Regions from separate parts of the Anaerobacillus sp. QJM3NY_32 genome, predicted to be linked through region 2. Evidence: a T-box and tRNA genes for the amino acid it is inferred to sense, from the RefSeq annotation. Region 2 holds a T-box; the other holds one or more tRNA genes.

Region 1 (7,794 bases), 1.6 Mb from region 2:
CCAACAAGGGTTAAATTATATCCATCTCCGATTTGCGCTGTTCCAGTCTTCCCAGCAGCTTGATAATCATCACTTTGGAAGTAAGGATAATGTGTACCTGCGGTTCCATTTGCCGTATTCATAACCATCCACATCCCCTTTTGGACATGTGTCACTTCTTCTTCACTCATTTTAATTTTGTTTAACACCTCTGGAGTGTTTTGGAAAAGAATAGTATTTGATAGACCATCTTTTTCAGAAGGTTCATGAACTTCTTTTAATATGTGTGGCTCAATACGATAGCCGCCATTTGCGATTGTAGAGGTATACTGAGCCATTTGCATTGGTGTATACGTATCATACTGTCCAATTGCAAAATCGAGAATTTTACCGAATTCATTCACACCTCCGTTTAATCCTGCACTTTCACCAGGGAGATCAACCCCGGTTTTAACGCCTAGACCAAACTGAGAGAATGACTCTTTTAGCTCATCGTAAGCTGAAGGGTCATAACTACTACTTTCGTACGGAGCATAGTCATAGTCAGCCATCTTCATCGCGATTTTCCACATATATACGTTTGAAGATCTTTGTAAAGCAACTAGGTCTGATATAGGCCCCATCGCATTAGCCGTATAAGAAGATTTTTTACCTTCGTCCTTAAAGTATAAAACTTCATCCACAAGCGTCGTATTCGGGTTAATAACACCATACTGATAACCTGTTAAAACAGTTGCTCCTTTAACAGTCGATCCCATTGCGTAGGAGTCACCGATCACTCCAAACGTTCGGTCTTTAAACTCTCCGTTGCTATATTCCTTACCAGCAAGAGAAAGAATTTCACCTGTTTTGGGATCCATCATGACTACATAGCCTCGTGTTGCCCCATATTGTCTTGCATCACGAAGCTCTTCATCGAGAATTTTCTCGACTTCCTTTTGAAGATCGATGTCTAATGAGAGGACCAAATCGTTTCCTCTTTGTCCTTCAATTACTTTCGGTTCACCAATTGGCTCTCCTGATTTGTCGGTCACGTAGGTTTGCTTTTCTTTTTGACCTTTTAAGTACTCTTCATATTCTTTCTCGAGATAGCTAATCCCCACTTTGTCATTTCTTTCGTAATCTCTCAAACCATAATAATCTAACTCATCTTTAGGGATTGGTCCGACCCTTCCGAAAATTGTTTGAAGAGTATTTCCATAAGGATATTCTCGAGTTGCGTCTGCTTGAATTTCTATTCCAGGTAGTGAACCAAGGTTTTCACTTACTTTAGCAATTTCATCTTCAGTTAAACCAATCTTAATTGTTTGAGATGATAAAGCGTACCCAGTATCCATCGCCCTTTTGATAGCAGCTACCTCAAGCTCTTGTGGATCGTTCTTAATCTCTTCTAAATCATCATCATTAATCCGTTCAATTTGGAGCTGATAAGCTTCACTCGACTCAAGTTCTTCCCACTCTTTTTCCGTTAGCTTTGCCTTCGCTTTTTCCGGATTCGTCACAATCCAATAATCTTTAAGATCTCGATCAATGACATCATCTGTATCTTTTTCAATATACCCAGCTAATTTCTGAGCTAATTCAAGCCTCTCAGCTTGCTTAGTATTCTGCGTTCGGATATATGTAAGCGCAAATTCAGGGTTATTATCAACCAGAACTCGCCCATAACGGTCATACATTTTCCCACGAGGCGCTGTTGATTCTGCTGTAACATTCTCAGTTTGCTCAGAAACACGCTCGTATTCTTCACCATTTACAATCTGTATAACGCCCAGTCGAAGAATTAATGTAGAAAACAAAAGGAATACAGATAAAAATAATATATTTAGCCTTAAAGGCACATGATTTTTCTTTTTCTTCGTGTTCACGATAGACTCCCTTCCCTTAAACAAATATAGACACCTGTTCCAGACAGGTGTCTCTGCTCTCTCTTCTACTTACTATACTTAGTGATATAAAAAAAGTAAAGGGTCTAATGAGCTATTGTACGGTGTCAGGAGAAGGGTTTGGGGGATGGGGAGCTTGAAGTTTTCTTACAAACAGGTAAATAAACGAATGGCCAGCACCAACAATTAATAATAAAATCGGAATGCTCGTTTCATCGTCGAATAACGCTACTGTTATTAAGAATAAAAGAACGGAAACAATTCGTCCTAAGTTTAAGTACACCTCTCGAACGACAATGTACTCAATCCGCATTTCAGCTGCATTCCAAGCCTTACCGATCACATCGTACGTAAGCGAAATGTAGGGAACAAGTAAAAGTGGATAAGCAAGAGAAATACAAACACCATACATTAACAACCGGGCAAACGTTAGGTCGGATACAAGCAAGAAAACCGAAGCGTAAAGAATAAGTCCGCCATATAAAATAGCCTTCTTACGATATCGCGGTTTAATCAATCTCGTCGCCAAATAATAGGCTAAAAACGATACTCCTGAATTAACAAGTCCAAATGTACCAATTGCAAGCTCACTTTCCGTCGTAATAAAAACCAGGACAACGATAATGAAAATAAAGGTACCTTCTCTTATACCTTGAAAAAAATGCGCGTGTAAAATGTTAAGCCAATCTGTATTCGCTTTTCTTTCTTGAAAAACACGTGTAAATGAAAAAGTCCCTTTGGCAGAACGACGTTCGAGAAAGAAACTTAAGATTACAGCTGCGAAAAACAAAGCAAGTGAGACGGCAAATATTACTTTGTATCCCGTGAATGCTTCTAGACTTGAAATAATAACACCAGCAAATATTGGCCCAATCATCCCAGCGAAAGATGTAAGTAAACCAAGGAATCCATTAAAGAAATCCCTTGTGTCCGGTTCTGTAATTTCGAATGTTAGCACATTAAATGCAAGCCAATAAAAGCCAAACCCTATTCCGAGTAAAGCGCCCAGTAAGATAAGCAAATGACTAGCGTTCTGACCAAGAAAAAGCACTGTTATATAGAAAAGAGCGAGAAAAATCACTCCAATCCGCAATACAATAACTCTATCCATTTTCTTAGCCCATCTACCTGCGAGAATAAAGGTAAGCGGCTGACTTATAACCGCAGCAAGGTTGTATATACCTATATCCGCAAACTCACCAGACTGCTTCCACAAGTAAACATTTACGAACGTATTTGAGAGCGCAATACTCAGCGCGTATAAACCACCGATTGTAAGTAATAACAACAAATCTTTTGTTACTTCTATCTCACCAATCATATGTTTTATAACTTTCATAACAAACTCCCCTTTTTTCATCCACCCTTATTTTGACTTAAATTCTGTTCGTTATGCGGATGAAACAAAAAGGATAAACTGTTTTTGAAAGGGGACTGGGTATGTATTACTTTCTATATCGGACAGACTACATTACTGAAGACAGTCAAATCCAACTACTTCAAAGCGTTCAACATCTTATAGGAGATGATGAACACTCGTTCTTTATTAATAGGATGAGGCACTATCTTCAAATCCAATATCGAAATGATCTCATCTCATTAACCATCACAGATCATCAAGTTCTGATTTGTACACCTCATGATTTTGAAACTGGCTGTGATTTTACAGATTTTATAATAAATTTCATGCTACACCATTTAGGAACAATTTATACCTTAATCGAACCATAATAGAAAAACCCCCAACATAAATGTCGGGGGTTTTGAAAGCTTGGTAAATTATTTAGCTGCTTCGTAACGCTTTGCAACTTCATCCCAGTTAACTACATTCCAGAATGCAGCGATGTAATCAGGACGTTTGTTTTGATACTTAAGATAATAAGCATGCTCCCAAACATCTAGCCCAAGAATTGGTGTAACACCTTCCATTACTGGAGTATCTTGGTTTGGAGTGCTTGTTACTTCAAGTTCTCCACCTTTTACTACTAGCCAAGCCCAGCCTGAGCCAAAACGACCAGCTGCAGCATTAGCAAATTCTTCTTTAAAGCTTTCAAAGCTACCAAATTTCTTTTTAAGTGCTTCGCTTAGATCACCTGATGGTTCGCCGCCACCGTTAGGGCTTAGCAATTGCCAGAAAAGTGAGTGGTTAGCGTGCCCGCCACCATTGTTTCGAACAGCAGTGCGAATGCCTTCAGGAAGTGCGTCAAGGTTGCCAAGAAGATCTTCAAGGCTCTTAGATGCATGCTCCTCATGACCTTCTAGTGCACCATTTAATTTTGTTACATATGCGTTATGGTGCTTGTCGTGGTGGATCTTCATTGTTTCTTCGTCGATGTGTGGTTCTAGTGCATTGTAGTCGTAAGGTAGTTCTGGTAGTTCAAATTTAGCCATTGTGAATCTCCTCCTTAAATATAGTATGTAACTTGCTGTTAGGGTAGCGTTAGCCACCACTTGAACATGATGTCGTCACAAGTTTACACTAGCAGAATTGTCATGCGTTTTCAAATAATAAACCTTTGAATTTCCGCAACACAGATAAAGTTTCCCCTCAGTATATGGAATTAAACATCTTAAAGAAAAAAATCGAGAATTAACAGCGTAATAACATACATAAAACATAAAAAAACTCGTCATTAATTGACGAGTGGGATCTTTATTGAGTGGTGGCTCCGGACGGAATCGAACCGCCGACACGAGGATTTTCAGTCCTCTGCTCTACCGACTGAGCTACAGAGCCAAATCATGTTATCAGTATTAATTTTAATTAGTATGTAGTTTGCATTTACATTAAAAGTAATTTGGCCTTGCTATGAGCTTAGGTTGCCCCTAGGGCAATCCGATCAAATTCTGACGAAGAAGTATGTTCGACGTAGTAAGAATTTCATTTTGGTTGCGGGGGCAGGATTTGAACCTGCGACCTTTGGGTTATGAGCCCAACGAGCTACCGAACTGCTCCACCCCGCGATGATGTAAAAGAACTTAATTTGCATCCATTTTTTAGAAAGCTAACTTTTAGAAAATGGAGGAGGAAGAGGGATTCGAACCCCCGCGGGCGACTAAGCCCCTGTCGGTTTTCAAGACCGATCCCTTCAGCCAGACTTGGGTATTCCTCCGATATGCATTTGGTGGACCCTGCAGGACTCGAACCTGCGACCGGACGGTTATGAGCCGTCAGCTCTAACCAGCTGAGCTAAGGGTCCTTATGTAATAAGTGGGGCGGCTGATGGGAATTGAACCCACGAATGCCGGAATCACAATCCGGTGCGTTAACCACTTCGCCACAACCGCCATGTTGTATCGTTGAAATATATGGTAGCGGCGGAGGGGATCGAACCCCCGACCTCACGGGTATGAACCGTACGCTCTAGCCAGCTGAGCTACACCGCCATATGGCTCCACAGGTAGGATTCGAACCTACGACCGATCGGTTAACAGCCGATAGCTCTACCACTGAGCTACTGTGGAATATTTCTTAACGACAAGAACTAATATATCATATGGATAAAGAAAGCGTCAATAAGTTTTTCGAATTTAATTGAATTAATCTTAATTCCAGTTATGAAAATACTATATCACGCTTTCATTTTGTCATCAAGAACTTATAGGACATACACTAGGAACACAACAACCATGATCGTTTGGAGTAATCCTTTCATAACAGCTCCACCAAGAAAACCAAGCAATGAACCTACACCTACTTGAACAGATTCTTTAAAAGCTTTTCGATGAATAACTAGTTCAGCTAAGATAGCCCCGATAAATGGTCCAAGGATGATCCCTGCAAACGGAATGACAAATGGGCCAACAAGTAAACCAATTGTACTCCCCCATATCGCCGCCTTTGACCCTCCATACTTCTTCACGCCAAATAAATTACTAGCATAGTCCGCAACAAATAATAACATCGTCAGCAGAACTTCAACAATCCAAAAGGAAATAGTCATTGAACCAAAATCAAAAAACACCCCATACAGGATAAACCCAACATAAATAAATAGTACGGCTGGAATAATCGGATAAATCAATCCCACAAATGCAATGATGAACGACGCAATAATCAGGCACCATATTAGAATATCCACGCTTTCAACCTCCCTTCAACTTGACTCTATTTTAGCGGAGATGTCACTTTTCTTCTATATAATGATAAAAAGAAGCAGAGGCATCCCTCTGCTTCCCGCATTTATTCTTCTCCAATGACGGCTTCTGCAATATTCACCGCATGGTCACCAATACGCTCAAGGTTACTGATGATATCAACAAAAACAATTCCAGCACTTCCAGTACATTCACCCTCATTTAGACGAAGGATATGCTGCTTACGAAGCGTTCTTTCCATTTTGTCGATCTTATCTTCTAGCTTAACAACTTCCTGCGCCTTAGCTACATCCCATTTATCAAGTGCATCAAAGGCTTCATTGAGTGCAGAAAGAGTCAGATTAAACATTTCATCAAGGTCTTTCATAGCAACGTCAGTCATCTTCACTTTATTGCTTATTTGATAATCAACCAACTCAACAATATTCTCCATATGATCGCCAATACGCTCGATATCACGAACTGAGTCCATTAGCATACCGTGTCGTGTCGACTCATCTCCAGACAGAGAAGTTGCTGATAATTGGATAAGGTAATCTGTAATTTTATTATCCAGGTTGTTAATAGCTTCTTCATACTGAGCGGTTTTTTCAGCGCTCTTCTGACTCTTAGATGTTAAATAATTTGATGCTTCTTTAACACCCTTATAAGCAAATCCGCTCATTCGAATCACTTCTTCTTTAGCTTGTCCTAATGCAACAGATGGAGAGCGTTCGATAAATACTGGATCAAGGTGTTTTGGCTTATATTCAATCGTTGCATCATCACCAGGAATAATTTTTGTAACGAGATAGGCAAGTCCGGCAATGAATGGGAATTGGATAACAGTATTTGTAATGTTAAAGATCCCGTGTCCGAATGCAATCGTCATTTCCGGTGTTAAGTTTAATGCATCTCTTAAGTATTCAATAAACGGCGTATAGGCGAATAAGAATATTAGGAAAAGCGCCGTTCCAATTAAATTGAAAATAACGTGAGTCAGTGCTGTACGTCTAGCGGCAACGGATGCACCGATAGAAGCAAGAACTGCGGTAATCGTTGTACCGATATTATCTCCAAACAGAACTGGTAATGCAGCTTGAATATCCATTGCGTTCTGTGAATAAAGACCTTGCAATACACCAATTGTCGCACTGGAACTTTGTACAATGACAGTAAATACTGTACCGATCACAACGCCTAACAGTGGGTTCGAGCTCATGCTTACTGTTAATTCTTGGAAAGCCTCAAGGCTACGAAGTGGTTTCATTCCCGTACTCATTAATTCAAGTCCAAAGAACAACGCACCAAATCCGAAGACGATTTGACCAGCGTAGTTAATTTTCTTGTTTTTAAAGAAGAAAATTAACAAAGAACCGATGGCTATAATTGGAAGTGCGTAATCTTTAATAGGAAAACCAATAATAAATGCTGTAACAGTTGTACCAATGTTCGCACCCATTACAACGCCAATTGCTTGCTTCAGAGTCATAAATCCTGCGTTAACAAGACCGACTGTTAAAACCGTTGTTCCTGAACTACTTTGTATGAGAATAGTTACAATGACCCCAGCGAGCACACCCATAAACGGGTTAGTCGTAAAACGATCGAGAATGTCTCTTAATCGATCACCTGCTGATCGTTGAAGGCCGTCTCCCATATACTTTAGTCCAAACAGGAAAATACCAAGACCTCCCACAAACTGAAAGATCATCTCCTGAACGTTGAGTTCCATCATTTCAACCCCTTGCACTTATGTTTTATTTTTTTCGACAATACTCAACAAAGTCCCTTGTCTATTATCTACATCGCTCCCCCCTTTGTAAAGAGTTAATATAGATTTGTAAAGATA
Region 2 (7,794 bases):
TGGGGGATCTCCCCCTGCAAGAGTAGGACGTCGCTGGGCAACTAAGAGAAGCGAGAGACCTGAGGGTTTCTCGCTTTTTTGTATGGTTTTTTCGGTGTGTATTACCTAGCTGAATACCTAGGTCCACCACGTTCGTCGAATAAATACGAACTACCTGTTTCAACTCCCTTTACTTTACCAACGTACTGCGATCAACTTTTACTTCTCTTATTTAAAAACTCATATAGTAAATGCGGTATTTTTTCAGAAGTTACTTCAAGAAATTGTAGAATAAAAGGTAGATCTAATGACTCCTGAGTATGAAAAAGATCTCCCCACCATTCTGTCTCGTATCGGCAAATCATACTGAGGTTATATAAAATTAGATAGTGAGCCATTACCTCAGCAATAGGATTGTACTGACTACGTTCTGCCGGGAGGTAAAGAGTATTCCTATCATATAGGAAGGGGCGTCTCTGTAAACCTGCGACGGGGTCTTCCTTGAACTGCAAAGTAATGAAATCACGATTATGAGTAAGAACTTTTATTGAAGTATCCCCATGCTGCTGAAGGTAGGATTCAAAACGTTCTGCAGTCATATTTAACGTATCAAGAATACTTGCCTGAATAGTGAAAGAAGTGGAGGTAAGAGAAATCATTTTATAGCTCGTTACTTTACGAGTCAGCTTCTCAAATAATGGGCAAACTTCGGGTATAAGGGTAAGAAGATCTTCCATTTTATATTTCTCCCCTTCTACCTGTTTCACATGAAACATTTTCCTTGAAAAGTATTCAAAGAGTCCATTTTTTTGACCTTTTACTTCATCTTGCAAAAAAGCATAATGGCGTTTTTTTCTTTTTCGAGATGTAACGCCGTGTGCAAGAACATGTGTGTCACCTGGATAATTTGGATCAATTGTAATAAGACAAGCTTTTAATAGTTGAATCATCCCATAAAAAAGAAGGATTGGTTTTAGCTGTGCATCAGCAGTTGAAGCATGCCGATAATAGCGTTCGCTATATTCGATAAAATACATAAATCGATAACAGGAATCGTAGCTTTTACGTTCGGCATCCGGAAGTTCGATGTTAGAATAACATTCCTTTAAATATTGCTGAACATATGAGGCTGAGTGATATGCAAAGTTGTTTGAATGATAATGTCCAGAATATCCCATAGGAGCCCTCCATGTTTGATTATTCAAACTTATTCTATCTTTCTTGACAGTAGTTTAACCAATTGATAAGCTACTAATAAAATTTCGGACAATTCGATTAGAGGAGGATGAAAGGGATGTGGGAAACAAAATTCGCTAAAGAAGGGTTAACCTTCGATGATGTCTTATTAACACCAGCTTTTTCCGATGTACTACCAAGAGAAGTATCGGTGAAAACTCAATTAACGAAAGATCTTGAATTAAATGTACCGATTATTAGTGCTGGTATGGATACAGTAACTGAAGCGCCTATGGCTATTTCGATGGCAAGACAGGGTGGATTAGGTATTATTCATAAAAGCATGTCGATGGAGGAACAAGCTGAACACGTTGATCGTGTTAAACGATCTGAAAGTGGTGTTATTACTGATCCTTTCTTTCTCACACCAGAACATCAGGTATTCGATGCTGAACATCTGATGGGCAAGTATCGTATTTCCGGTGTTCCGATTGTTAATGAGGAACGCAAGCTCGTTGGTATCCTTACTAATCGTGACCTTCGTTTTATTGAAGACTACTCTATACAAATTAAAGACGTTATGACAAAAGAAAATCTTGTAACAGCTCCTGTAGGTACAACATTAAAAGAGGCTGAGCGAGTTCTTCAAAAGCATCGCATTGAAAAGCTTCCATTGGTTGATGATGATGGAACACTTAAAGGTCTTATAACAATTAAAGATATTGAGAAAGTTATTCAGTTTCCTCAGTCTGCTAAAGACAGCAGAGGCCGTCTTCTAGTTGGCGCTGCTGTAGGGAATACAACAGATGCTCTGAAGCGAGTTGAAAAACTAGTGGAGGCTGGTGTTGACGTTATTGTATTAGATTCTGCTCACGGCCATACAGAAGGCATTATGACAAAGGTGAGTGAAATCAAAAGCGCCTATCCTGATCTTCCAATTATCGCAGGTAATGTCGCAACTGCTGAGGGGACTAAAGCGTTAATTGAAGCCGGAGCCGACGTTGTGAAGGTAGGAATTGGGCCTGGTTCAATTTGTACGACTCGCGTTATTGCTGGTGTTGGTGTACCTCAAATCACAGCGGTGTATGAATGTGCAACAGAAGCACGCAAACATGGTATTAGTATTATTGCTGATGGTGGCATTAAGTTCTCTGGAGATATCGTAAAGGCTCTCGCTGCAGGTGGACACGCAGTGATGCTTGGTAGTATCCTTGCAGGTGTGGATGAAAGTCCAGGCGAACGTGAAATCTATCAGGGTCGTCAGTTTAAGGTATACCGTGGAATGGGCTCGATTGGAGCAATGGAAAAGGGAAGTAAAGATCGTTATTTCCAGGAAAATATGTCTAAACTCGTTCCTGAAGGAATTGAAGGACGTGTTCCTTACAAAGGACCACTAACTGATACAATTCATCAGTTAATCGGGGGCTTACGTTCTGGAATGGGTTACTGTGGGACAAGAACACTTAACTCACTTCGTGAAGATAGCCAGTTCGTTCGAATTACGGGTGCAGGCCTTCGCGAAAGTCATCCACACGATGTTCAGGTTACGAAAGAAGCACCAAATTACTCTGTTTAAATAGTGCTTTAGACTGAAGTTATAACAGGTGTGTGACAAAAATAGCTTAATACGTTCGAAAAGTAGATAGGGGGACTTTCCTCTATCTATTTTTTTAATTTTAGGTGTGATAGAATAGCGGTTATGTGAGACTTATTTGGAGGTGTAGGGGTTGAGAAACCTTGGTTTGAAAGCCATGATCGTAACCATGGCGATGGTATTATTACTAGCAGGAACATTTGGTGGAGGCAATACTGCAGAAGCTGCAGAGGCGCCCGACATCAAAGCAGAAGCATCAATCTTAATTGATGCAAATTCAGGAAAGATTTTATATCAGAAAAATCCTGAATTAACGCTCTCACCTGCAAGTATGACAAAGATGATGTCGGAATATTTAGTACTTGAAGCAATTAATAAAAACGAAATAAGTTGGGATGAAAAAGTTACAGTAAGTGATACGATCCAAAAGCTATCACAGAATCGTTCTCTTTCAAACGTACCACTTCGAGTGGGTGAACAGTATACAGTTAAGGAATTATATGAAGCAATGGCCATTTATTCTGCAAATGCTGCCACAATGGCGCTGGCTGAGCACGTTGCTGGAACAGAAGCGAAGTTTGTCGAAATGATGAATGCAAAAGCAAAAGAAATGGGTATGAAGGAATACAAGTTTGTTAATAGTTCAGGGCTGAACAACAAAGACCTACTTGGTAATCATCCTGCTGGAGACCCTGATGAAGAGAACATGATGTCCGCTCGTTCAACTGGACTTCTTGCTTATAACCTTCTTAAAGATTTTCCTGAAGTAATAGAAACCACTAGTACTCCAGAAAAGAAATTCCGCGAAGGTACAGATGATGAAATTACAATGAAGAACTGGAACTGGCTTCTTCCTTCACTTGTATATGCTAATAAATATAAAGTAGAAGGCATAGATGGTCTCAAGACCGGCTCTACAGACCTTGCTGGATTTGCTTTTACAGGAACAGCTAAACAAGGTGATATGCGATTAATTTCTGTTGTTATGAAAACTGATTCGTATGAAGCTCGTTTTGAAGAAACAGCTAAGCTTCTGAACTATGGATTTGATCAATTCCAGTCCCAAACAATCGTTACTAAAGGTGATAAAGCTGATGGTAATTCCATGGTTAAAGTTGTCAAAGGTAAGGAGAAAGAAGTTGGGGTCGCTGCAGGAGAATCTTTCAATGCAGTAACAGTGACGAATACGAAAGAACCATTTAAACTAAGCTATGAATACGATCAATCTCTTCTAACAGAAGATGGAGAACTAACTGCACCAATTAAAGAAGGCGATCAAGTTGGAAAAGTCGTCTTAAAATCAACCGGTGAAGACTTCGGTTACATAACAGGTGACAAGGGTTCTTCAGTACCTCTTGTAGCAACTGAATCTGTTGAAAAAGCAGGTTGGTTTACACTTACTATGCGAGCGATTGGTGGCTTCTTCTCTGGTGTATGGACTAGCGTAGCAGATGCTGTGAAAGGTCTGTTTTAATTAATAATATCAAGTATACTTGGAAAAAATACTCTTCGATGCGTTCATCGAGGAGTATTTTTCTAAATCTTTTATGAAATCACTGCACATGTGATAGGACAAGTCATGAAAAAATGTTACAATAAAAGCGTTTGATAGATGTCGTGTAACAAAGACGTTTCTAAGTATAGATATGGGAGGAATATAGATGAATCAACAAACAGGTACAGATCGTGTAAAACGTGGTATGGCTGAAATGCAAAAGGGCGGCGTGATTATGGACGTTGTCAATGCAGAGCAAGCTAAGATTGCAGAAGAAGCTGGTGCAGTAGCAGTAATGGCACTAGAACGAGTGCCATCTGATATTCGTGCAGCAGGCGGCGTAGCGCGTATGGCTGACCCTACAATCGTAGAGGACGTTGTGAATGCCGTATCGATTCCAGTAATGGCAAAATGCCGTATTGGTCATATTGTAGAAGCACGCGTTCTTGAATCAATGGGCGTTGACTACATTGATGAAAGTGAAGTTCTTACTCCAGTTGACGAAGAATTCCACCTTGATAAGCGCAAGTACACTGTTCCGTTTGTATGTGGAGCGCGTAACCTTGGTGAAGCACTGCGCCGCGTAGGTGAAGGTGCTGCAATGCTTCGTACGAAAGGTGAACCAGGAACAGGAAACGTTGTTGAAGCTGTACGTCATCAGCGTCTTATTCAATCCCAAATTCGTAAAATTTCAAGCATGTCTGAAGACGAACTGATGACTGAAGCGAAAAACCTTCAGGCGCCATTTGAGCTTCTTCTTCAAATTAAAGAGCTTGGACGTCTTCCGGTTGTTAACTTTGCTGCTGGTGGCATCGCAACTCCTGCAGATGCAGCACTAATGATGGAGCTTGGTTCTGACGGCGTCTTCGTTGGATCTGGAATTTTCAAATCGGATAATCCTGAGAAATTTGCTAAAGCTATTGTGGAAGCAACAACTCACTATCAGGATTATGAATTGATCGCGAATATTTCTAAGAACCTTGGTATCGCAATGCCAGGTATTGAAATTTCTTCACTTAAGCCATCAGACCGTATGCAAGAGCGCGGCTGGTAAAACATTGATCCCCCACCTGTGCAACATAAGGTGGGGTTCTTACTTAGATAAAGAGAAGGAGTCGAGAGAAGTATGGTGAGAGTTGGGGTCCTTGGACTGCAAGGTGCAATCCGAGAACACGTGAAAGCACTTGAAACAAAAGAAGCAGAAATCATTGTTGTGAAACGAGTAGAGCAACTCAAGGATTTAGATGGCCTTGTACTACCTGGTGGAGAGAGTACGACAATGCGTCGATTAATTGATCAATATGGATTTTTAGAGCCACTTAAAGCTTTTGCAGCTGAGAAGCCTATTTTCGGTACATGTGCTGGGCTAATTCTGCTTTCAAAGCATATTGAAGGAGTAGACGGATCGCATATTGGTGTTATGGATGTAAAAGCAAAAAGAAATGCATTCGGACGTCAGCGCGAAAGCTTTGAAGCGCCATTACCTGTTAAAGGATTAGAAGATGACTTTATCGGTGTCTTCATTCGAGCTCCGTATATCGAAGAAGTTGGAGAAGATGTTGAAGTGCTTGCTACGTTTAATGAAAAAATCGTAGCTGCACGTCATGGACGTTTTCTTGCGTGTGCCTTCCATCCAGAACTAACAGATGATGATCGCATGCATCAGATGTTTATTGATATGGTTTTGGAGTTTAAGAAAGAAGGACTTGCAACAGAGTAATTTTTCGTGTAAATTATTACGTACCAAGAAGAAGAGAATTCTTTTTCTGCATAAGACGAATGATAAACGAAAACGTTGACGGGAATTAGTAATAGATGTTCAATGCCAAGAGAGTCGATGTGTGGTGCGAATCGATCATTGAACCCTGTGAATCCATCCCTGAGTAGAATGCTGAATGAAGTAGGCTTTCTCGGAGCAGACCGTTATTCTGTTAAGAGGCAGACAATCGTCTGCAATCAGGGTGGCAACGCGGGTAGCTCTCGTCCCTTTATAGGGGACGGGGGCTTTTTTGTATTTAAATACACGTCTCTACACCACTATCCCTTCCGTTAACTCGTTTATTGTTCATTAAAAAAGGAGGAAAAAGCATGATCGATTTAAAGTATTTGCGTAAGAATTTTGAAGAAGTAAAAGTAAAGCTATCTAAGCGTGGGGAAGATCTAGTAGGTCTTGATCGTTTTGAAGAGCTTGACCAGCGAAGAAGAGACCTTATCGCTGAAACAGAACAGTTAAAAGGACAGCGGAATGAAGCTTCTAAAAACGTGGCAGCATTTAAACGTGAGAAGAAAGATGCTGATCACCTTATTAAAGAAATGCGTGAAGTTGGCGATAAGATTAAAACAATGGATGAAGAGCTTCGCAATGTTGAGACCGAGCTTGAGCAAATTCTTCTTCAAATTCCAAACATTCCGCATGACAGTGTACCTGTTGGTGAGACGGAAGACGATAATATCGAAATCCGTACGTGGGGAGAGAAAAATGATTTTGCTTTTGAAGCGAAGCCACACTGGGATATCGCAACTGATCTAAATATTATTAACTTTGAACGTGCTGCAAAAGTAACGGGTAGTCGCTTCGCATTCTATAAAGGTGTTGGAGCTCGTCTTGAACGTTCATTGATTAACTTTATGATGGACTTACATGAATCAGAGCATGGCTATGAAGAGATTCTGCCTCCTTACCTTGTGAACCGTGAGAGCATGACTGGGACTGGTCAGTTACCTAAATTTGAAGAAGATGCGTTCAAAATTAGGGAAGAAGACTATTTCTTAATTCCGACAGCGGAAGTTCCTGTTACAAATTTTCATCGTGATGAAATTATGGACGGAGAAGATCTTCCACTTGCTTACACCGCATATAGTGCTTGCTTCCGTTCTGAAGCTGGTTCTGCTGGTCGTGATACACGTGGGCTGATTCGTCAGCATCAGTTTAACAAAGTAGAGCTTGTTCGCTTCGTTAAGCCTGAAGATTCTTATGATGAACTTGAAAAGCTGACTGGCCACGCAGAGAAAGTCCTACAGCTGTTGAACCTGCCTTACCGCGTGATGAGCATGTGTACAGGTGATCTTGGATTTACAGCAGCAAAGAAATACGATATTGAAGTTTGGATTCCAAGCTATGGCACATATCGTGAAATTTCTTCTTGCAGTAACTTTGAAGACTTCCAGGCACGTCGCGCAGGTATTCGCTTCCGTCGAGAAAAGAATGGTAAGCCAGAATTCCTTCATACGTTAAACGGATCTGGTCTTGCAATCGGAAGAACAGTTGCTGCAATCTTAGAGAACTATCAACAAGAAGATGGCTCTGTAATTGTTCCTGAAGTTCTGCGTCCATACATGGGTGGTCGTGAAATCATTAAATAGAAAATGATAAAGAGCAGAGGCATCTCTGCTCTTTATTTTTAGGATATAATCGTGTATAGTAAGGGGTGTTGATTTTCGGCGCGGTTTAACTGAAATGATCAACATAAGTAAGTAATTCAAATTCTTTTAAAAAAGTTTTGAGATATCGTTGACATTATTATAAGACGATGATATTATATTACTTGTC

What was found. A T-box is a leader RNA that pairs with one kind of tRNA and senses whether it is charged. The one in region 2 lies ahead of serS (serine--tRNA ligase), so its partner is inferred to be a tRNA-Ser.
Region 1: it encodes a tRNA-Ser, which carries the amino acid that the T-box ahead of serS (serine--tRNA ligase) is inferred to sense. The anticodon was not compared.

The regions. Positions count from the first base shown of each region.
Region 1 covers NZ_CM149684.1:2,753,007-2,760,800, forward strand. The annotation lists gene AC0VYH_RS14485 (peptidoglycan D,D-transpeptidase FtsI family protein) at 1-1,847, opposite strand, end outside; gene AC0VYH_RS14490 (MFS transporter) at 1,960-3,204, opposite strand; gene AC0VYH_RS14495 (hypothetical protein) at 3,306-3,596, shown strand; gene AC0VYH_RS14500 (superoxide dismutase) at 3,645-4,256, opposite strand; tRNA gene AC0VYH_RS14505 (tRNA-Phe) at 4,527-4,602, opposite strand; tRNA gene AC0VYH_RS14510 (tRNA-Met) at 4,753-4,829, opposite strand; tRNA gene AC0VYH_RS14515 (tRNA-Ser) at 4,886-4,978, opposite strand; tRNA gene AC0VYH_RS14520 (tRNA-Ile) at 4,989-5,065, opposite strand; tRNA gene AC0VYH_RS14525 (tRNA-His) at 5,078-5,153, opposite strand; tRNA gene AC0VYH_RS14530 (tRNA-Met) at 5,176-5,252, opposite strand; tRNA gene AC0VYH_RS14535 (tRNA-Asn) at 5,256-5,330, opposite strand; gene AC0VYH_RS14540 (DUF456 domain-containing protein) at 5,465-5,947, opposite strand; gene AC0VYH_RS14545 (Na/Pi cotransporter family protein) at 6,049-7,677, opposite strand.
Region 2 covers NZ_CM149684.1:14,786-22,579, forward strand. The annotation lists gene AC0VYH_RS00055 (YaaC family protein) at 192-1,157, opposite strand; gene guaB (IMP dehydrogenase) at 1,274-2,731, shown strand; gene AC0VYH_RS00065 (D-alanyl-D-alanine carboxypeptidase family protein) at 2,907-4,223, shown strand; gene pdxS (pyridoxal 5'-phosphate synthase lyase subunit PdxS) at 4,411-5,298, shown strand; gene pdxT (pyridoxal 5'-phosphate synthase glutaminase subunit PdxT) at 5,371-5,964, shown strand; T-box leader at 6,031-6,235, shown strand; gene serS (serine--tRNA ligase) at 6,333-7,607, shown strand.